One region of the Allobosea sp. TAF32 genome, then DNA from elsewhere that is predicted to be linked to it. Evidence: predicted binding sites of a transcription regulator. Region 1 holds the regulator's gene; each other region holds the start of a gene.
The links. The regulator PhoB, encoded in region 1, activates phosphate uptake and scavenging genes when phosphate is short. The targets are predictions, from matches to a motif close to TGTCATNNANCTGTCAT.
Positions count from the first base shown of each region.

Region 1 (5,419 bases):
ATCCGCCCCTCGACCGTATCCTGCGCGATCGCATCGAGCGTGGTCAGGATGGTGTCGAGCTCCTGCGCCGTCAGCAGCCCGGCGCGGGCCAGTTCGGCCGCATGCGCCTTGCCGCCCGCGACATCCTGCGGCACCAGCCTCGCGTGCTCGCTGGCCGCGCTCGACAGCTTCATCAGCCGCGGATCCGGCGGCTTGCGGAAGCGTCCGCCCCACAGGCGGGTCGTCTGGTTCATGATGCTGGCTCCTCCCGTTAGGGAAGAATGACCTCTTGACCGAAAGCCCGGCAAACGAAACGATCTCCGCAGAGATAGTCTAAAAAGGAATACCCCATGGCCGCCGGCCGGGCTCCGCCGTCATCGACCGCGCTGCGGGCCTTCACCACGGTTGCGCGCCTGGGCTCGACCGCCCGCGCCGCCCTGGTCGTCAACCTGACCCAGAGTGCCGTCTCAAAGCAGATCCTGTCGCTGGAGCACCACCTCGGCACGGTGCTGTTCGACCGTAGCCCGCTCGGCCTCAAGCTCACCGAGGCCGGAGCGATTTATCTGCCCTATGCCGAAGCCGCGCTGGAGCAGATGGAGCGAGGTGCCAGGCGCCTCGCCGAGCGCAGCGCCATTGCCCGGCCGATCCGCCTGCACATGATCGCGATCGCGGGTGAGCGCTGGCTGATGGCCCGCTTTCCCGCCTTCGCGGCGGCGCATCCCGGTGTCGACGTCCAGTTCACCAACTATGTGAGCGAGAGCGAGACCGAGGAGCCGGATATCGAGATCTCTCACGGCGTCCCCCCCTGGCCCGACAGGGAGGCCCACTATCTTTTCGGCCGCGATGTCGCCCTCGTCGCCGCGCCCGGCCTCGTCGAGCGCATGGGCGGCTTTCGCCGCCCCGCCGACATTCAGAAGATGACGCTGCTGCAGCACTTCCAGATGCCGACCTTCTGGGCCGAGTTCACCGAGACCCACGACCTGCGCGGCGCGGTGCCGGAGCATACTGTGCGCTACGGCTACTATTCCGTCATCATCAGCGCCGCCGTGGCGGGGTTGGGGGTCGCGCTGACGCCGCGCTGTTACGTGGCGGACGAGTTGGCCTCGGGCGCGCTCGTCAACCCGCTCGGACTCGGCTTCACCAGCGCTACGGGCTGCTGGCTCATCCGCCCGTTGGGCCAGCCGCAACGCCCCGGCCTCGATGAATTCGTCGGCTGGCTGCGCTCCGAAGCCGCGCGGTTCGATGCCGCCACCCGTGGATCCTCAGCCGCCTGATCATCGGGCGAAACATCCGCTCTTGCCCCGCGTTGTCTGGATCAAGGAGGAGTCATGTTAACGATCCTGCCCGCACCGGACCATGTCGGCGCCTACCGCCTGTCGCAGACGCTGACCAGCGACGATCTCGACGGGATCATGGCCGATATCGACGCGAAGCTCGCACGACACGAGAAAGTCGGCATCCTCGCCGACCTCACCGATTTCACCGATATGACCTTGGCTGCCGCCTGGAAGGATGCGCGCTACAGCCTCGGCAAGCTGTGGGAGCTGCAACGCTTCCCGCGCGAGGCGGTGATCACCGACAGGGGCTGGCTTGCGGCCTTCGTTGACTTGCTCAATCCGGCGATCCCCTTCGTGACTGTCCGCACCTTCAAGCCGGAGGAGTACGAGACCGCATTGACCTGGGCCGGCGACATCGAGGGCGGACCAAACGCCTGACCGACAGGAGGACGCCATGCCCGTCCACAAGCACAGATGGTCGGCCGATATCACCAGCCGGAGCAACGCGCTCGATTTCGAGAAAGCCGTGTTCACGCGTGGCGATCCGCGCCAGATCGCGCGCTCGCTGAAGCGGTCGGCCGAGCACAGCCGCCGGCGCAAATCGGGCCCCTATCGCTCGGCGATGTCGATGCTCACCTTCTACATCAACCGCGCCGGCCGGAAACTGCCGGCCGAGCGCCGCAGGACTCTGGAAGCGGCCAAGCACAGCTTGCGCCGCCTCTTCCACCGAGAGGGCTGAAGCGCCTGCCGTCGCCCTTCAGGGGATCGACCTGAAGGCCGGTTCTCATGGCGCCTTGCCTCCCTTGCGCGCCGGATCATGCGAGTGGTGGCTGTCGCGTTCGCCGCCGCCACCCGAAACGCGAGCGTGCCGCCGGTTGTCATCGGCAAGCGGATGTCCGGCGGCTTCTTCGCGTTCTCATGCGATGAGCCGGGGCCGCCGTGCCGGATGGTCTGCGGCGCCTTGGTCGAGGTCGACGTTCGGCAACCTTCTCAACGATCCTGTTGCAGACCCTGATGGGTCGTGTTGATGCGTGTATTGCCCTGCTGGCCCTGCTGATCAGGCTGGCTCGGTCGGCGCTCGCCACCTCTGGCGCTGCGCAGATCGCGCTCGGCATGATCCGGCTCGCCCGGGCCCTTGTCGCTTCGATTGGCCGGCGGGATGGGCGGCATCTTGCTCACGGCGACCTCCTCTGGCTCGCGCTGACTTTCAGGATCAACGCGAGCGAGCAGGCAAGGTTCACCGCCAGTTGCGATGAGGAGGAGAGCTGGAGCGCCGCTCAGCTGCGCGCAAAAGTCTCGTCGAAGGCGTAGCCGGCGCCGCGCACGGTGCGCAGCGGATCCTTGGTATTGGCCGGCGTGATCGCCTTGCGCAGCCGGCCCACATGAACGTCGACGGTGCGCTCGTCGATATAGACGTCGCGGCCCCAGACGGCATCGAGGAGCTGAGCGCGCGAATAGACGCGGCCGGGCGCCTGCATCAGGAACTCGAGCAGCCGGAACTCGGTCGGGCCGAGATGCAGCTCGCTGCCGGCACGGCGGACGCGCCGGGTCGTGCGATCGAGTTCGAGATCGCCGGCGGCGAGCAGCCCCGCGACATGGCCCGGCTTGGCGCGGCGCAGCAGCGCCTGTATGCGCGCGATCAGCTCTGGCAACGAAAAGGGCTTCACCACATAGTCGTCCGCGCCAGTCGCGAGCCCGCGGACGCGTTCGGTCTCCTCGCCGCGCGCCGTCAGCATGATGATCGGCACGCGTTCGGTGTCGCGTCGCGAACGCAAGCGGCGGCAGAGTTCGATGCCAGAAAGGCCCGGCAGCATCCAGTCGAGCAGCACGAGATCAGGCGTGTGGTCGCGCAGATGCAGTTCAGCGTCATCCCCGCGCGCGACGCTGTCGACCTCGAAGCCCTCGGCCTCGAGATTGTAGCGCAGCAGCAGGGTTAGCGGCTCCTCGTCCTCGACGATCAGGATGCGTGCGGCCATGATGATCTGCTTCAGTTCCCGGTGATCGCCTCGACCTCGATATTGGTCGTGTCGAGCTTCGGCCGGTTCACGTCGAGCGAGTCGCCGGTGATGAGATAGTGAATCGTCTCGGCGATGTTGGTGGTGTGGTCGCCGATGCGCTCGATGTTCTTCGCGCAGAACAGGAGATGCGTGCAGAAGGTGATGTTGCGCGGATCCTCCATCATATAGGTCAGGAGCTCGCGGAACAGCGAGGTGTAGAGCGCATCGATCTCGTCGTCGCGGCGCCAGACGTCGAGCGCCTTCTGCTCGTTGCCGGCAGCGTAGGCGTCGAGAACGTCCTTGAGCTGCGCCTGCACCAGGCGGCTGATGTGCTCGAGCCCGACCACGGCGCGGTGCGGCGGCTGGAACTGGCCGGCGATGGCGACGGCGCGCTTGGCGATGTTCTTGGCGAGATCGCCGACGCGCTCGATATCGGCGGCGATGCGGATCGCCGAAATCAGCTCGCGCAGGTCGTTGGCGAGCGGCTGGCGCCGGGCGATGGTCAGTACCGCCTTTTCCTCGACGTCCCGCTGGAGGTTGTCGAGGCGCTGGTCGGCCGTGATGATCTTCTGGGCAAGGCCGGTGTCCCGGCGCACCAGCGCCACGGTCGAATCGCCGAGCATGCGCTCGGCCATGCCGCCCATTTCGGCGAGGCTGCGGCGGATGCCTTCGAGATCGGTATCGTAGGAGCGGACGATGTGGTCGGTCATGGGCGGCGTGTCCTCTAGATCATTAGCGCCGGTGCAGCGTCGTCGTTTTCAGGTCGGCATGCTCAACCCTCAGCCCTCATCCTGAGGAGCAAGCGAAGCTTGCGTCTCGAAGGATGCTCCGGTTGGTTCCGGAGCCTCCTGGACCATCCTTCGAGACGCCGCTCGCGCGGCTCCTCAGGATGAGGGCTGCTGGTTTGAAACCGGTCTTCAGCCGAACCGGCCGGTGACGTAGTCCTGCGTCTGCTTCTTGGCAGGGTTCATGAAGATGGTATTGGTCGGCGCGAATTCGACGACCTCGCCCAGATACATGAAGGCGGTATACTGCGAGATGCGGGCCGCCTGCTGCATGTTGTGCGTGACGATGGCGATGGTGAAGTCGCTCTTCAGCTGCTCCAGCAGATCCTCGATCTTGCCGGTCGAGATCGGGTCAAGCGCCGAGGTCGGCTCGTCGAACAGGATCACTTCAGGCTTCTGGGCGATGGTTCGCGCGATGCACAGGCGCTGCTGCTGGCCGCCGGAGAGACCCATGCCGGAGCTCTTCAGCTTGTCCTTGACCTCGTCCCAGAGCGCGGCACGGCGCAGCGCGCCCTCGACGCGGTCGTCGAGCTCGGACTTCGGCGGCTTCTCGTAGAGGCGGATACCGAAGGCGACGTTGTCGTAGATCGACATCGGGAAGGGCGTCGGCTTCTGGAACACCATGCCGACGCGCGAGCGCAGCTCGTTCACATCGACATCGTTCGAGATGATGTTGCGCCCGTCGAGCATGATCTCGCCGGTGGCCTTCTGCTCCGGATAGAGCGAGTAGATCCGGTTGAAGATGCGCAGCAGGGTCGACTTGCCGCAGCCCGACGGGCCGATCAGCGCGGTGACGTGCCGGTCGCGGAAATCGAGATTGATGTTCTTCAGCGCCTTGTGCTCGCCGTAGTAGAAATCGAGGTTCTTCACCGCGATCCGGACGGGCGCCTCGGCATCGAGCGTCTGCGGGGAGAGTTCAAGGGTCGAAAGCATCGACATGGTCCTCAAGGTCGGACGCGACCGGGTTGGATTCAAGTCTTATTTGCCGCCGGCGACAAAGCGGCGGGCAATGATCGAGAGCAGCAGGATCGAGACCGTGATGATCAGCGATCCCGCCCAGGCCAGTTGCTGCCAGTTCTCATAGGGAGCGGAGGCGAACTGGTAGATGGTGACGGGCAGGTTCGAGACGCCGCCGACCAGGGTCGGCGAGAACCAGAAATTGTTGTTCAGCGCGGTGAAGATCAGCGGCGCAGTCTCGCCGGCGATACGGGCGAGAGCCAGCAGGATGCCGGTCACCATGCCGGCCTTGGCGGCGCGCCAGGTCACCGAGGTGATGACGACCGACGGCGGGGCGCCGAGGGCCGAGCCGGCTTCGCGCAGCGGGCCGGGCACGAGGTTCAGCATGTCCTCGGTGGTGCGCACGATGACCGGGATCGCGATG
Region 1 is NZ_JBFRDM010000002.1:230,003-235,421, forward strand. It holds gene argH (argininosuccinate lyase) at 1-233, opposite strand, end outside; gene AB4Z16_RS05675 (LysR family transcriptional regulator) at 330-1,253, shown strand; gene AB4Z16_RS05680 (SpoIIAA family protein) at 1,308-1,694, shown strand; gene AB4Z16_RS05685 (DUF3175 domain-containing protein) at 1,711-1,995, shown strand; gene AB4Z16_RS05690 (hypothetical protein) at 2,247-2,426, opposite strand; gene phoB (phosphate regulon transcriptional regulator PhoB) at 2,534-3,232, opposite strand; gene phoU (phosphate signaling complex protein PhoU) at 3,244-3,963, opposite strand; gene pstB (phosphate ABC transporter ATP-binding protein PstB) at 4,171-4,977, opposite strand; gene pstA (phosphate ABC transporter permease PstA) at 5,017-5,419, opposite strand, start outside.

Region 2 (5,419 bases), on a different contig from region 1:
GCTTCAGGTCGATGTTCTCGACCACCTCTGAGAACAGCTTGCCGAGCGCGCCCATGGTATGGATGGCGATGGCGAGCACGCCGGGCAACGGGCCGAGACCGAAGGCGATGACGAAGATCAGCGCGAAGACGATTTCCGGAACGGTGCGGCAGAATTCGAGAAAGCGGCGGACAGTGAAGCGCAGCCATGCGGACCGGCCGAGATTGGCGGCGGCGGCGAAGCAGAACAGGAAGGCGCCGACGGCGCCGAGCACGGTGCCGACATAGGCGATCAGAATGGTCTGCCAGAGCAGCTTCAGCCAGTTCTTGAGGCCCCAATACCATTCCGCAAGGTCTGAGCCGAGGCTGGCGAGGCGCAGCGTCGGCAGCGTCTCGTAGATGTATTTCGGGAAGCGGTGGATGTTCGCGAAGAACTTGGCGAGATCGACCTCCGAGCCGCGCGCGGCCAGCAGGACGCAGACGATGAAGACGGCGGCGCCGATGAGCGCCTGGCGGCGCTTGGCCACGGCCGCCTGCCGATAGGTCTCGGCATGGGCCAGGATGGCCGGGTCGTTGCGGTCGATCGCGAGAGTCATGGCGGGGGCGCTTCCACTCCGTCTCGGGACCGGCTGGAGCCGATCCCGGACAAGGGCGTCATTCCCGGGCGAAGCGAAGCGCAGACCCGGGAATCTCTGTCGGGAGATGCCCGGGTCAAGCCCGGGCATGACGTGCTGATGATTACGACGACTTCTTCTTGCGGAGGTCGTCGACGAACTTGTTGAGCTCGATGATCGGGTCGTAAGCCTTGTTGTCGACGGCGACGAGCGGGCCCTGCTTGCCTTCATAGATCTTGTCGAAGGCGGCCTTGTCCTTGGTGGCGAGGTTCAGCACCGCGTCGCGGATTTTGGCCTTGAGGTCATCAGGCAGGTCGGTGAGATAGGCCATCGGCGAGTTCACGATCTGCTCGGACTTGTAGATGATCCGGAAGTCGTCGGCCTTGACCATGTTCTTGCGGGCCATGCGCTGCAGGTTCGACTCCTGCTCGTCGTTCCACCAGTTGGCGGCGATGTCGACGGTGCCCTGCTGCAGGGCGATGACCGCGTTCTCGTGGCTGCCGGTGTAGACGACCTTGGAGAAGAAGGTTTCCGGCTCGATCTTCATCTGGTTGAGGACGAAGCGCGGCACGTTGTTGCCCGAGGTGGAGTTCGGATCGACGAGGCCGAGATTCTTGCCCTTGAGGTCTTCGACCTTCTGATAGGGCGAGTCCTTCTTCACGTAGAAGACGGAGTGATAGCCCTTCGTGCCGTCGAGGTTGGTCTCGATCGCGAAGGCGTCGACCTTGGCGCCGGTCATGCGGGCGCGGGCGAAGGAGGCCGGGCCGTACATGCCGATATGGATGTTGCCGGCGCGCTGGCCCTCGATGATCGCGGCGTAGTCATTGGCGATGCGCAGCGTCACCTTGGTGCCGAGTTCCTTGGCGAGGTAGTTCACGAAGGGGGTGTAGCGCTCGACCACGCCCGAGGCGTTCTCGGCCGGGATGATCGCGAAGACGAGCTCCGGATACTTCGCCTTCCAGTCCTGGGCAAAGGCCGGGGCAGCGGTGGCGGCGAGGCCGGCGACGGCGAGCTTGAGGGTATGACGACGGGTCAGCATTGGGTCTGCTCCTGGTTGCTGTCGGGATGCTCTTTTCGCGGCGACGGCCTTTGGCCGCGCCGGCGATCCTTCGCTTGTCAGGCGATCTTCTGGCGGGCGCGCTTCGCCTCGGAGGCGGCGATGGCATCGAGCGCGTCCAGCGCCTCGGCGCCGGCATCCTTGGCTTCGATGCCGTAGAGTTCGGCTGCGACCTCGCGCGTCAGCGCCTGCGGCACGTCGTCGAACACGACCTTGCCGGCCGCCATGCCGATCAGCCGGTCGCAATACTTTGCCGCGATATCGAGGTCGTGCAGGTTGCACATCACGGTGATGCCGTCCTCGCGGTTGATGCGGAACAGCGCGTCCATGACGACTTGCGTGTTACGGGGATCGAGCGAGGCGATCGGCTCGTCGGCGAGGATGATGCGCGGCTCCTGGACCAGGGCGCGGGCGATGGCGACGCGCTGCTGCTGGCCCCCGGACAGGGTCTCGGCGCGTTGTGCCAGCAGATGCCCCATATCGAGACGTTCGAGCGCCGCAATGGCGCGGATCTTGTCGTCTTGGGAGAAGCTCTTGACCAGCGTCAGGGCGGCGGAGCGGTGGTTCAGGCGCCCGAGCAGCACGTTGGTCAGCACGTCCAGGCGGCCGACGAGGTTGAACTGCTGGAAGATCATCGCCGTGTCGCGGCGCCAGCGCCGCAGCGAAGCCCCCTTCAGCGCGGTGACCTCCTGCTCCTCGCAGGCGATCCGGCCGGATGTCGGCTCCGCCAGCCGGTTGAGCATGCGCAGCAGAGTTGATTTGCCGGCTCCTGACCTGCCGATCACGCCGACCATCTCACCCTTGGGGATCGACAGCGAGACATTGTCGACAGCATTCTTGTCGCCAAAGCGCTTGGTCAGACCTTCGATACGCAGCATGTGATGGGTTCTCGCGCACGATGCGGGCATGAGCGCAGCCCCGTCCGGCCCTGACCGTGGGGCAACTCATCTCCATGGCGACGAGAGCTAGCGGCGGCTGATGACAGCGGCGTGACAGTGGCCGAAAGCGCGATCCAGTGACCTTGGATGGCCTCGTCAGAGGGCGTTCAGCAGCGCGTCGACGCAGGCGCGAACATAGGCTTTCCGCTGGGTGGCCGGCATCGGCTTCACCCCGAGAAGGCCGCGCAGTTGGTGCAGGCCGCGCAGCATGCCGACGAACTGTTCGGCGAGGAGATCGGCTTCGGCAAGGCCGAGCGGGCGGGCAACGCCGTGGTCGACGCGTGACCGTTCGATGAGCAGCGTCACGATGGCGGCGCTCATTCTCTTGGCGCCGGCCTCATAGGCAGCGCGGCCGAGCTCGGGAAAGCGCGGCGAGGCGCTGACCACCAGCCGGTGCAGATCGAGGGAGGCCGGACGCAGCATGAGCTTGAGCATGTCCTCGCCCAGCTGCGTCAGGGCGCTGCGCAGATCGGCGGCGGGCGACGCCTGCTCGAGCGGCAGAGTCAACGTTTCCGTGAGGCCGGCACAAATCGCCTTGAACAGCGCCTCCTTATCGGCGAAATGGCTGTAGATCGTCTGTTTCGAAACACCGGCCCGATGGGCGATCTGGTCGAGGCTCGCGCGCTCGAACCCCTCCGCAAGGAAGGTTTCGGCGGCTGCGCGGGTGATGGCGTCGTGCTTGTCGGGGCGCGCGCGTTCGGCGGAAAGGGATTTGGCCGGGTTCGTTTCGGTCTGGTCGGAATCGAGCAGGCGTGTCTTGGCGCCGTTTCGCCGGAGGGGTTTCGGCACGGGTCTTGCCTCGGCGCCTGCCGGTTCGGTGAGAGGGGTTGCCCGGTGTCGACGGAGGGGGGTGTCAGCCATGCTCCCGCACACTTGGCCTCTTATCAAACTAGACTGTCCAGTCTAAGATAGTCGCGCGGTATTGGAGCGTCCAGTCTTATGAAGCGGTTTGTTCTCCTCGTCGTGGTCGCGGGGCTCGCGGGCGGCGGCTATTACGCCTACCGCAACCAGCGCGCCGGCACGCAGCAGGCCCAGGCCAGCGCCGTTTCCGGGCCGCGCGCCGTGCCGGTGGAGGTGGCTTCCGTCGAGACGATGACCGTCAACGAGGAGGTCGAGGCTCTCGGCACGCTCGCCGCGGATGAATCCGTGATCATCGCTTCCGAAATCGCCGGCCGCGTCGTCGCTCTCGGCTTCAAGGAGGGCGAGCGGGTCAAGGCCGGTCAGGATCTGGTTAAGCTCGATACCGCCATCCTCGATGCCGAGCTGAAGCAGGCGCTGGCCGATCTCGGGCTGGCGCGCGACACCAACGAGCGGCTGAGGGCGCTGGTGCAGCGCGGCTCGGGCACGCAGGTCGCGCTCGACGAGTCGACGGCGCGGCTCGCGTCCAGCGAGGCGCGCGTCCAGCTTGCCAAGGCCAAGCTCGCGCAATCGACCATCGTTGCGCCGTTCAGCGGCGTCGTCGGCCTGCGTTCGGTCGGCATCGGCGATTATGTCTCCGTCGGAAAGCCGCTGATCGTGCTGACCAGCATCGACCCGATCAAGGTCGATTTCCGGGTGCCGGAGATTTATCTGAGCCGCGTCAAAGTCGGCCAGCCCGTCCAGGTGCGCGTCGATGCCGTTCCGGACCGGACCTTCACGGGCCAGATCTTCGCGATCGACCCGGTCGTTGACGTCAACGGCCGCGCGATCCGCCTGCGCGCCAACGTTCCGAACGGCGATCTCGCCCTGAAGCCCGGCCTGTTCGCCCGGCTGTCGATCACGGTCGACCAGCGCGAGAACGCCATGGTCATCCCCGAGATGGCGGTGGTGCCCGACGGCGTCGGCAAGATGATCTACGTCGCCGAGAACGGCAAGGCGCGCCGCGTCGCGGTCGAGCTCGGCAAGCGCCTGCCCGGCAAGGTCGAGGTGGTCGGCGGGCTGAAGCCCGGCATGCAGATCATCACCGCCGGTCAGATGCGGCTGCGTGACGGCAGCACCATCTCCGTCAAGGAAAAGCCCGTCCAGACGAGCCAGCTCTGATGAGCCTGTTCGAGCTCTTCGTCCGCAGGCCCGTCCTCTCGACGGTGCTGAGCCTGCTGGTGATGCTGATCGGCATCGTCTGCTATGGCCGCCTCACCGTCCGCGAATACCCGAACATCGACGAGCCGATCGTCTCGGTGCAGACGATCTATCGCGGCGCCTCGGCCGAGATCATCGAGACACAGGTCACGCAGATCCTGGAGAACTCGATCGCCGGCATCGAGGGCATCGAGATCATCTCCTCGGCCAGCCGCCAGGAGCGCAGCCAGATTTCGGTGCGCTTCCGCCCCGACATCGATCCCGACGTTGCGGCCTCCGACGTGCGCGACCGCGTCAGCCGCGTGCGCGGGCGCATGCCCGAAGAGATCGACGAACCGATCATCGCCAAGGTCGAGGCGGATTCGCAGCCGGTCCTCTACCTGTCGCTGACCAGCACGCGGCACAGCCCGCTCGAGCTGACCGACTTTGCCGATCGCTTCATCGCCGAGCGCGTCCAGAACATCACGGGCGTCGCCGAGGTCCGCATTCTCGGCCAGCGCCAATATGCGATGCGCATCTGGCTCGATCGCTCGCGCCTCTCCGCCTATGACGTTACCGTCCAGCAGATCGAGGCGGCGGTTCGCGCCCAGAACATCGAGATTCCGTCGGGCCGGATCGAGAGCAGCGACCGCGAGTTCACCGTGCTGTCGCAGACCGGCCTGGTCACGCCGGAGCAGTTCCGCGAGATCGTGGTGAAGGATGCCGCCGGCTTCCCGATCAAGCTGAAGGATCTGGCGCGCGTCGAGCTCGGCGCGCTCGAAGAGCGCAACGCGG
Region 2 is NZ_JBFRDM010000001.1:440,645-446,063, reverse strand. It holds gene phnE (phosphonate ABC transporter, permease protein PhnE) at 1-574, opposite strand, end outside; gene phnD (phosphonate ABC transporter substrate-binding protein) at 717-1,631, opposite strand; gene phnC (phosphonate ABC transporter ATP-binding protein) at 1,709-2,527, opposite strand; gene AB4Z16_RS01905 (TetR/AcrR family transcriptional regulator) at 2,684-3,376, opposite strand; gene AB4Z16_RS01900 (efflux RND transporter periplasmic adaptor subunit) at 3,527-4,606, shown strand; gene AB4Z16_RS01895 (efflux RND transporter permease subunit) at 4,606-5,419, shown strand, end outside.
Region 2: phnC (phosphonate ABC transporter ATP-binding protein) is a predicted target of PhoB. The motif match lies at 2,628-2,644, and genes of this name have one in related genera.

Region 3 (5,419 bases), on a different contig from region 1:
GCGGCAAGGCGACGAAGACCTGATAGCCGCGGCGCGAGACCGGGTCGGGCACGTCCCAGACCTCGCTGTCAGGGATTTGGTAGGGGCGGCCTTCGCCCGGCTGAACCTTCGGAACGGCTTGAGTCTGGGCGTGTGCGGGAGCGACGGAGGCACTGAGGCCGGCGATGAGGGCAATCAGCAGGGTATTCGGAACGCGTCGCTGCACGTGAGGTCTCCGTCGTCATGCGCCGATCGCGGCGCGCATGCGAGGGGAGGCACGAACTCGGGCAGCAATCGGGCGGATTCGCAATCGGCGGATGCCGGCATAGTCTGGTGGTTAACGACGCGGATCGGAGGGAAGGCCATGGCGCAGATGTCACATGCCGACCAGGTGACCAATCAGGTGCCGGTGCTGGCCGAATACGACGTCTTCGCCGCCGATCCGGTGCTGCCGGGGATCGTCTCGGCCTTCGGTGCCGATTGGGCGCGCGAGCGGCTGCATGAAGCCGGGCGGACGGTCGGCTCGGCACGGGTGCAGGAATTGGCCTATCTCGCCAATCGTTACACCCCGGAACTCAAGGCCTTTGACCGCTTCGGCAACCGCATCGACGAGGTCGCCTTCCATCCGGCCTGGCACGAGTTGATGGGGCTCGCCATCGGGCAGGAGGCGCATGCTCTCGCCTGGAACCGGCCGGAGCCCGGTGCGCAGGTGGCGCGGGCGGCCCTGCAATACCTCTGGTACGGCGCCGAGAGCGGAATCTGCTGCCCGATCAGCATGACCTATGCCGCCGTGCCGGTGCTGAAACAGGACCCTCTGCTTTGGGAGCAGTGGGGCCATCTCATCACCTCGAACCGCTACGATCCACGGCAGGGGCCGGCCCATCACAAGACAGGCGCGACCGTCGGCACGGCGATGACGGAGACGCAAGGCGGCTCGGATCTGCGTCAGACCCAGACGGTGGCCGAGGATAACGGCGACGGCACCTATTCGCTCCATGGCCGGAAATGGTTCTTCTCGGTGCCGCATTCCGATATCTTCCTCACGTTGGCGCGGACGGGCGAGGGCATCTCCTGCTTCGTCGTGCCGGGCTGGTTTCCAGATGGATCGCGCAACGGCGTCGCGATCGAGCGGCTCAAGGAGAAATGCGGCAACCGCTCGAATGCGTCGTCGGAGGTCGAGTTTCGCGGTGCCGTCGGCCATCTGATCGGGGAGCCGGGACGCGGTATCCGCACCGGGCTGTCGATGAACCACAATTCCCGGCTCGACATCGCCGCCGCCTCCTCCGGGCTGATGCGGATGGCGGTCTCACTCGCGGCGCATCACGCGCAGCATCGCCGCGCCTTCCAGAAGGCGCTGATCGACCAGCCGATCATGCAGAACGTGCTGGCCGATATCGCGATCGAGGCTGAGGCCGCGGCCTGGCTCGCTTTCCGGCTTTTCGCGGCGCTGGATCGACAGGAGGCATCGGAGAGTGAGCGGCTGCTGGCGCGGGTGGGCGCGCCGATCGCGAAATACTGGATCACGCGGCGGGCACCGGCCGTCGTCACCGAGGCGCTGGAGTGCCATGGCGGCAACGGCTTCATCGAGGACAACCCGATGGCGCGGCTCTATCGCGAGGCGCCGCTGAACGCGATCTGGGAAGGCTCGGGCAATGTCATCTGCCTCGACGTGCTGCGCTCGCTGGCGCGGGAGCAGGGGGCGATCGACGTGCTGCGGGCGGAGCTGATGGCGGCTGCGGGCTCGGACAAGCGCTACGATGCGGCGCTGAGGCGGCTCGAAGGCGAATTGCCCGGGATGATGCGCAATGAGGGGCAGGCGCGGCGGCTCACCGAGCGGCTGGGGCTCATGTTGCAGGGCTCGTTGCTGTTGCAGTTTGCGCCTGCTGCGGTGGCGGATGCGTTCATTGCCACACGGCTCGGTGGCGGTTGGTCGGGGCAGTTCGGGGATCTGCCGCCGGCGGTGGATGCCGGGGTGTTGGCGCGACGGGCGGTGCCCGTTATGTGAGGCGTCATGCCCGGGCTTGACCCGGGCATCTCTTTATCGCCTTTCCGTCGTGAGATGCTCGGGTCAAGCCCGAGCATGACGGCGGGATCAAGCCGCTTCCGGCTCGAAATTCATAGCCACGCCGTTGATGCAGTAGCGCAGGCCGGTGGGCGGCGGCCCGTCGGGGAAGACGTGGCCGAGATGGCCGCCGCAATTGGCGCAATGCGCCTCGACACGGTGCATGCCGTAGCTGAAATCCTCCGAGGCGCCGATAGCGCCCTCCAGCGGCTGGTCGAAGCTCGGCCAGCCCGTGCCGCTCTCGAATTTCTTGCCCGATTTGAACAGCTTCTGGCCGCAGCCGGCGCAAGAGAAGGTGCCGGCGCGCTTCTCGTAGTTGAGTGCGCAAGAACCCGCACGCTCCGTGCCGTGGCCACGCAGGACCTGATACTGCTCCGGCGTCAGCCGCTCGCGCCACTGCGCGTCGGTCAGCTGGAAGGGGAAGGTCTCGTCCTGCTTCTTCGGCTCGCCGAACATGCTCATCAGACCCATTGCGATCTCCTTGTCAGCGGGGTGGCGGGGCGCCTCATCGGCTTTCGTGCCGCCAATATGGCGTCTCAGGTGCCGGATTTCAGCCCCACAGATTACCGGCAGTTTCACGACGCCGCGGCAAGGGCCGGGGCTCCGTCACCGGACCGTCACGCGACTCCTCTAGCAGGCCCGCCACCCGCAAAGGGAGGAAAACCGGTGACGCAACAGGCGACGCAAACGGCGCGCGCGGCCCGCCGCATGACGAGCTCGGGCCTGGGACTGGCTGTCCGGCGCAGTAAGACGCTGTCGAAAGCGGGCATGCTGGAATGGCTGTTCGCCCGGGCCTTCTCCGGCCTGGTCTATCCGCAGATCTGGGAAGACCCGGTGGTCGACATGGCGGCGCTGCAGCTCAAGGCCGATGACCATGTCGTGGCGATCGCGTCGGGCTCCTGCAACATCCTTTCCTATCTCACGGCCGCGCCGATCCGTGTCAGCGCTGTCGATCTCAACGCCGCGCATATCGCGCTCGGCCGGCTGAAGCTCGCGGCTTTGGCGCGGATGGAGCGGCAGGAGGACTTCCTGCGCTTCTTCGGCCAGGCAAATGCGCGCGAGAATGTCGGCGTCTACGATCGCGAGATCGCTGATCATCTCGACGCCGTCTCGCGCGGCTACTGGGAGGGGCGGGGCCTCAATGGACGGCGCCGGATCAACCTCTTCGCCAAGGGCTTCTATCGCTACGGCCTGCTCGGCCGCTTCATCGGCACGGGCCATGTGCTGGCGCGGGCGCTGGGCGGCAATCCGCTTGTGATGCTGACGGCGCGTGACCTCGCCGAACAGCGGGCGCTCTACGAGCAGCATCTCGCGCCGGTGTTCGAGCGCAAGCTGGTGCGGTGGCTGGTGCGCCAGCCGGCCTCGCTCTATGGGCTCGGCATCCCGCCGGCGCAGTACAAGGCGCTGGCGGCCGATGGCGAGGAGGGCATTCTCGGCGCGCTGAAGCTGCGGCTGGAGCGTCTGGCCTGCGATTTCGATCTGAAGGACAACTACTTCGCCCAGCAGGCTTTCGGCCGACGCTATGGCGAGGGGGCCGACGCGGCGTTTCCGCCCTATCTGCAGCCGCAATATTTCGCGGCGGTGAAGGAGCGCGCTGCGAACGTCTCCTATCACCAGAGCGCGGTCACCGCCTTGCTGGAGCAGCAGCCGGCCGAGAGTTGCGATGCCTATGTGCTGCTCGATGCGCAGGATTGGATGAACGACGCCGATCTGACGGCGCTGTGGTCGCAGATCACGCGCACCGCCCGGCCGGGCGCGCGGGTGATCTTCCGCACGGCGGCCGACGAGCGGCTGCTGCCCGGCCGGATACCCGCTGCGATCCTCGACCAGTGGCATTACGAGGAGGAGCGCAGCCGCGATCTCTGCCAGCAGGACCGGTCGGCGATCTATGGCGGCTTCCACCTCTATGTGCTGAAGGGGCAGGCCCGGTGAGCGCCGCCGAGGCGCCGGGCGGCTCGGCGGCCGGGTTGATGGACCGGATCTATCGGCACCAGCGGCACATCTACGACGCCAGCCGGAAGTTCTATCTGCTCGGCCGTGACCAGCTGATCGACGGGTTGCAGCCGCCTCCCGGCGCGACCGTCCTGGAGATTGGCTGCGGCACCGGACGCAACCTCATCCGGATCGCGAGGCGCTACCCATCCTGCGCCTGTTGCGGGCTCGACGTCTCCAGCGCGATGCTGGCGACGGCGCGCGCTGCGGTGGCGCGGGCAGAGCTGGACGATCGGATCCAGCTAGCCGAGGCTGATGCAACCGGTTTCGACCCGCAGGCTCTGTTCGGCCTTCAGGGCTTCGACCGGATCGTCATCTCCTATGCGCTGTCGATGATCCCGCCCTGGCAGGGTGTCGTCGCGGAGGCGCTGCGCCGCCTCACCATGGGCGGCTCTTTGCATATCGTCGATTTCGGCGACCAGAGCGGGCTGCCGGCGAGCTTCAAGGCCGTGCTGCTGCGCTGGCTCGCCCTGTTCCATGTCACGCCGCGCGAAGATCTGCCGGGGACGGTGCGAGCGCTTGCGGAAGCGGCGGGGGCCGACTGCCGGATCGGCGCGCCGTATCGTGGCTATGCGATGCATGCGGTGGTGGGAAGGCGCGGAGCTTAGCGTCATGCTCGGGCTTGACCCGAGCACCTCCTGACAGGAAGGCGCCGGATTCCGAGATGGTCGGGCCAAGCCCGACCATGACGGCAAAATAGTCTCAGTGCCGCGTCTCGACCTCGGGCTCGCGCACTTCCTTCGCCTCATCGACGCGGATCGCCGACTTCTTCGGCATGCCGATGATGCGACCGATCGTAGCCGGCAGCGGCATCATGCTGTGGGCTGCCTTCATCAAGGCAAGATTCGCGAGGATGTCGGCAGGGAAGGGCGTGACCCTGCGATGGACCATGTCGACGTGCAGCGACAGGTTCTCGCTGGTCGCGGCGAGCCAGCCCTCATGGGCGTGACGCATCTCGAGATAGTAGTGCAGGCGCTTGTCGTCGAAGCCGATGAGCTGGGCGGTGACGCGGACGAGGTCGCCATCGGTCAGCTCACGCTTGTAGAGGATGTGGCATTCCGCGGTGAAGGTCGAGGCGTGGCGTGTCTCGACATAGTCCCGCGTCAGGCCGACGAGCGAGAAGACTTCGTCCACCGCACGGTCGAACAGGACATGATAGTAGGCCATGTTGAGGTGGCCGTTGTAGTCGATCCATTGCGGCTCGACCCGCATCGCCGAAGAGACGAAGGGCGAGAAGAAGAGCGCCGGAGCGCGTGTATCGTTTGCCATGATCGCCCTCCCTGTCAGGCGCCTCGTTCAAGGGGCCGTCGCATTATTGCGGCTGCCCATTTCGTCGTCCCATGATCTAGTATGCATCGTTCGCAATCAGCGTCAGCACCTCGCCCC
Region 3 is NZ_JBFRDM010000011.1:84,665-90,083, reverse strand. It holds gene AB4Z16_RS23830 (alpha/beta hydrolase) at 1-205, opposite strand, end outside; gene AB4Z16_RS23825 (acyl-CoA dehydrogenase family protein) at 344-1,984, shown strand; gene msrB (peptide-methionine (R)-S-oxide reductase MsrB) at 2,072-2,503, opposite strand; gene AB4Z16_RS23815 (BtaA family protein) at 2,708-3,973, shown strand; gene AB4Z16_RS23810 (class I SAM-dependent methyltransferase) at 3,970-4,641, shown strand; gene AB4Z16_RS23805 (thioesterase family protein) at 4,736-5,302, opposite strand.
Region 3: AB4Z16_RS23815 (BtaA family protein) is a predicted target of PhoB. The motif match lies at 2,646-2,662, and genes of this name have one in related genera.

Region 4 (5,419 bases), on a different contig from region 1:
ACGCGGATCGCGCGCGGCGCGGCGCAGCGCCTTCAGCCCGTCGCGGGTCTCGCGCCAGCGCTCCTCGCCGAAGCCGCCTTCGATCTTGTCCTGCGCCGACCGCCAGAAGGGGATGGCAGCCTCGATCGCCGCCCTGCCCTTCTGCGTCACCGCATAGACAGCGGCACGACCGCGGCAGTCGACCGGCTCGACCATGCCCTCGGCGGCAAGGAGCTGGAGATTGCGGGTCAGCGACGTCCGCTCCAGGGCAAAGCGCTCGGCCAGCTCGGTGATCGACTTCCAATGTCCGGTGCTCAGCGCCGAGAGCAGCACGAACTGGGTGATCTTCAACCCGCTCGGCCGCATTGCCTCGTCATAGGCACGGGTGACGGCGCGGGCCGTCATCCGGACATGCAGCGCCACGCAGGATCGGGCGATATCGTCGAGGCGCGGATCGGGCGCAGGCGGGGGAGGGAGTGTCGTCATTCAGCCATCTTAGCGTGTTCTAGCGCGTGCGGCAGCTGGAAGGCGAAGGGCTGCGGTGCCGCATCCGGCGACGTTCACTTTGTTGTCGCAGGCTTCCTTGACTCTCCGGGACCCCGAGCCTATCTCCCCGCCATCTGTTAGCACTCTCATTCGCTGACTGCTAACAGCCTCCCCCGGGTGTCCATCAGCGGCGCCCGAACCGAATAAGACCGAGAGGAAGACAGAACCATGAAGTTCCGTCCGTTGCATGACCGCGTCGTGGTCCGCCGCCTTGACAGCGAAGAGAAGACCAAGGGCGGCATCATCATCCCCGAGACCGCCAAGGAAAAGCCCCAGGAGGGCGAGGTCATCGCCGTCGGCTCCGGCGCGCGTGACGAGGCCGGCAAGCTCGTTGCCCTCGACGTCAAGAAGGGCGACCGCGTCCTGTTCGGCAAGTGGTCGGGCACCGAGGTCAAGATCGATGGTCAGGACCTCCTGATCATGAAGGAATCCGACATCATGGGCGTCGTCGGCTGATAGCCGCCTGACCGCTTTCTCAACTTTTCAATTTCAGTCCAAGGAGTAGCTCTCATGGCTGCCAAAGACGTCAAATTCGGCACTGAAGCCCGCGACAAGATGCTGCGCGGCGTGGATGTCCTCGCCAATGCCGTGAAGGTCACGCTGGGTCCGAAGGGCCGCAACGTCGTGATCGAGAAGTCGTTCGGCGCTCCGCGCATCACCAAGGACGGCGTCACCGTCGCCAAGGAGATCGAGCTTTCCGACAAGTTCGAGAACATGGGCGCCCAGATGGTCCGCGAAGTCGCTTCGCGCCAGAACGACCATGCCGGCGACGGCACCACCACCGCCACCGTTCTCGCCCAGGCGATCGTCCGTGAAGGCGCCAAGTCGGTTGCGGCCGGCATGAACCCGATGGACCTGAAGCGCGGCATCGACCTCGCTGTCGAGGCCATCGTCGCCGATCTCAAGAAGAACTCGAAGAAGGTCACCTCGAACGCGGAAGTCGCGCAGGTCGGCACCATCTCGGCCAACGGCGACTCGTCGGTCGGCGAGATGATCTCGAAGGCCATGCAGAAGGTCGGCAACGAGGGTGTCATCACCGTCGAGGAAGCCAAGACCGCCGAGACCGAGCTCGACGTCGTCGAGGGCATGCAGTTCGACCGTGGCTACCTCTCGCCGTACTTCATCACCAACTCCGAGAAGATGGTCGCCGAGCTCGACGACCCCTACATCCTCGTCTTCGAGAAGAAGCTGTCCTCGCTCCAGGCGATGCTGCCGATCCTCGAGGCCGTCGTTCAGACCGGCAAGCCGCTCCTCATCATCGCCGAGGACGTCGAGGGCGAGGCTCTGGCCACGCTCGTCGTCAACAAGCTCCGTGGCGGCCTGAAGGTCGCGGCCGTCAAGGCTCCGGGCTTCGGTGATCGCCGCAAGGCCATGCTCGAGGACATCTCGATCCTGACCGCCGGCCAGATGATCTCGGAAGACCTCGGCATCAAGCTCGAGACCGTGACGCTCAACATGCTCGGCCGCGCCAAGCGCGTGCGCATCGAGAAGGAGAACACCACGATCATCGACGGCGCCGGCAAGAAGAAGGACATCGAGGCTCGCGTCGGCCAGATCAAGGCCCAGATCGAGGAGACCTCCTCGGACTACGACCGTGAGAAGCTCCAGGAGCGTCTGGCCAAGCTCGCCGGCGGCGTCGCGGTCATCCGCGTCGGCGGCGCGACCGAGGTCGAGGTCAAGGAGAAGAAGGACCGCGTCGACGATGCTCTGAACGCGACCCGCGCTGCGGTCGAAGAAGGCATCCTTCCCGGCGGTGGCGTTGCGCTCCTGCGCGCCCTGTCCTCGGTCAAGGGCATCAAGACCCAGAACGACGACCAGAAGACCGGCGTCGAGATCGTCCGCAAGGCGATCGCCGCTCCGGCCCGCCAGATCGTCGACAACGCCGGCGATGACGGCGCGGTCGTGATCGGCAAGCTGCTCGAGTCGAAGGACTACTCCTACGGCTACAACGCCCAGACCGGCGAGTACGGCGATCTGGTCAAGGCTGGCATCATCGACCCGACCAAGGTCGTGCGCACGGCGATCCAGGACGCGGCTTCGATCGCGGGCCTGCTGATCACCACCGAGGCGATGGTCGCCGACCTGCCGAAGAAGGACGCCCCGATGCCCCCGATGGGCGGCGGCGGCATGGGCGGCATGGACTTCTGAGGAAGTCCAGGCGCTCAAGCGCTTTGACTGCCGAAACCGGGCACGCCCGGTTTCGGTGGCGGCATGGACTTCTGATCCACCGCTCCCGGCGAGACCACGGAAGGCCCGGCGCAAGCCGGGCCTTCTGCGTTTCACGGCGCCGTCATCCACCCGCCATCCAGCCGTCGCCTGATGCATGCACCCAACCGCGGTCAATTCATTCGCGTACCCTGGGAGGCATCATGCCGACACGCCGCTCAGTCCTCGCCGGCCTTGCCGCCACGACCGCCGTCCCTGCTTTCGCGCAGGCGCCGGACTGGCGACAGAGCATCAAGGAGGTGCGCTTCGGCGTCTCTTCCGCCGAGAACGAAGCGGGTGCCGTCGCCCGCACCCAGCCGATGGTCGACTACCTATCGCAGCGTCTCGGCGTGCCCGTGCGGTTCTTCCGAGTTTCGGACTATGCCGGTCTTGTCGAGGCGATGCGGGCCGATCAGGTCGACTTCGCCCGGTTCGGGCCCGCGGTCTACGCGCTCGGGCGCCGCGTGCTGGGCGACAAGCTCCAGCCGCTGCTCCGCGATGTCGATAACCACGGGCAGGAGGGGTACTATTCGGTGCTGCTGGTCCGCGCGGAGAGCCCCTACCAGAACCTTGCCGATCTCAAGGGCAAGGTCATGGCCTTCGCCGATCCGAACTCGACCTCCGGATACGCCTTCCCCGCCTATTTTCTGCGCAAGCAAGGTTTCGACCCGAAAGCTCATTTCAGCGGCACGGTCTTTTCCGGCGGGCACGACAACTCCGTATTGGCGCTGGTGCGGGGCCAGTTCGACGTCGTCGCGACCTATCAGGTCAATACCGAGTCCGGCGTCGCCCAGCGCCTCGCCCAACGCGGCATGATCCAGGCCGGCTCGACCCGCGTGCTCTGGACCTCGCCACTGATCCCCTCCAGCCCGTTTTCGACGCGCGCCAACCTGCCGCAGGGTCTCAAGGACGACTTCGTCGCCGCGATGAGCGCGATGAAAGAGGCCGCTCCGGACGTCTGGAAGACCTTCACCGACGGCCATGTCTCGCGCTATGCGCCCGCGCGCCATGAGGATTATCTTGACGTCATCGCCGTCACCGAAGAGCTGGAGGCTCAGCGCAAGGCGCGGAGCGGCTGAGGCCTTTCCGAGCCACCCGCAAGCTCCCCAAGCCCGCCATGGCATTGCCATGCGTTTGTCGCCGTGCCTGATGAAAATGCGGGCAGTGTCCCTCGGGTCGCCCCTGGCCTATACAGGCGACAAGCGATCCCCGGCGGGATCGCGCGCATAAATTGCATGTCGTAGGGAGATGCAGATGAAAAAGTCCCACTTCCTCTCCGGCGTCGCGCTGGCCGCTACGCTGTTCCTCTCGGCCCAGGCCGCCCAGGCCGACATCACGATCGGCCTCATCGCGCCGCTGACCGGCCCTGTCGCCGCCTATGGCGATCAGGTGAAGAACGGTGCCCAGACCGCCGTCGACGTCATCAACAAGAATGGTGGCGTGCTCGGCGAGAAGCTCGTGCTGAAGCTCGCCGACGATGCCGGCGATCCCAAGCAGGGCGTCTCATCCGCCAACCTCCTCGTCGGCGAGAAGGTCAAGTTCGTGGTGGGTCCGGTGACCTCGGGCGTCGCCATGGCGGTTTCCGACGTGCTCTCCGAAAGCGGCGTGCTGATGGTGACGCCGACCGCAACCTCGCCGGCCCTGACCACGCGCGGCCTGACCAATGTCTTCCGGACCTGTGGCCGTGACGACCAGCAGGCGGAGATCGCCGCCGCCTATGTCCTGAAGAACCTGAAGGACAAGAAGATCGCGATCGTCCACGACAAGGGCACTTACGGAAAGGGCCTCGCCGACGCCTTCCAGAAGGGCATCAATGCCGGCGGGCTCAAGGAAGTCGTCGCGCTGACCGTCAACCCCGGCGACAAGGATCTCTCGGCCGTCGTGACGCGCCTCAAGGCCGCCAATGTCGATCTGATCTATTTCGGTGGCTACCACCCCGAGGGTGGCCTGCTCTCGCGCCAGCTCGCCGATGCCGGCGTCAAGGCCACGATCATCGGCGGCGAGGGTCTCTCCAACACGGAGTTCGCGGCGATCGGCGGCGATCACGCCACGGGCACGCTCTTCACCAACGCCACCGACGCGCTGAAGAACCCGGACTCGGCCCAGGCGGTCGCCGCGCTGAAGGAGAAGGGCATTCCGCCGGAGGCCTTCACGCTCAACGCCTATGCCGCGGTCGAGGTGCTCAAGGCCGCCATCGAGAAGGCCGGCAAGCCGGGCGACGCAAGCGGCGCCGCCAAGGCCTTGCAGGCGGGCACGCCCGTCAAGACGGCCATCGGCACGCTGACCTACGGCAAGACCGGCGACCTGAGTTCGCCGAGCTTCTCGATGTACAAATGGGATGCCGGCAAGATCGTCGCCGCCCAGTGATGCTTGCAGCTAGCGGGCCGCTGTTCCGCTAGGTTTTGCCTTCCGCCCCGGGCGAGCCAAGCTCGTTCCGGGGCGTTTTGCTTGATGGCGCGGCGGCCTGTCTCAGCCTCGCCGCCGCCTCTCCACCAGATGACAATTTGCTCATTCGGGCGCATCGCCATTGAAAGGCCCCATCCGCTGCGACATGGTCCGAATCGTGGAGCCCACTGTTTCCCGCCAGGATCCCTGCCCATGCGTCTGTTGAGCATCCTCGTCGCCGTGTTGGCGGCTGTCACCCTGGTCGTCGGCCAGCAGGCCGGCTCGGCCGGGCTGATCGGCATGG
Region 4 is NZ_JBFRDM010000003.1:380,165-385,583, reverse strand. It holds gene AB4Z16_RS09325 (MarR family winged helix-turn-helix transcriptional regulator) at 1-465, opposite strand, end outside; gene groES (co-chaperone GroES) at 694-981, shown strand; gene groL (chaperonin GroEL) at 1,036-2,673, shown strand; gene phnD (phosphate/phosphite/phosphonate ABC transporter substrate-binding protein) at 2,895-3,809, shown strand; gene AB4Z16_RS09305 (branched-chain amino acid ABC transporter substrate-binding protein) at 3,985-5,097, shown strand; gene AB4Z16_RS09300 (ABC transporter ATP-binding protein/permease) at 5,329-5,419, shown strand, end outside.
Region 4: phnD (phosphate/phosphite/phosphonate ABC transporter substrate-binding protein) is a predicted target of PhoB. The motif match lies at 2,814-2,830, and genes of this name have one in related genera.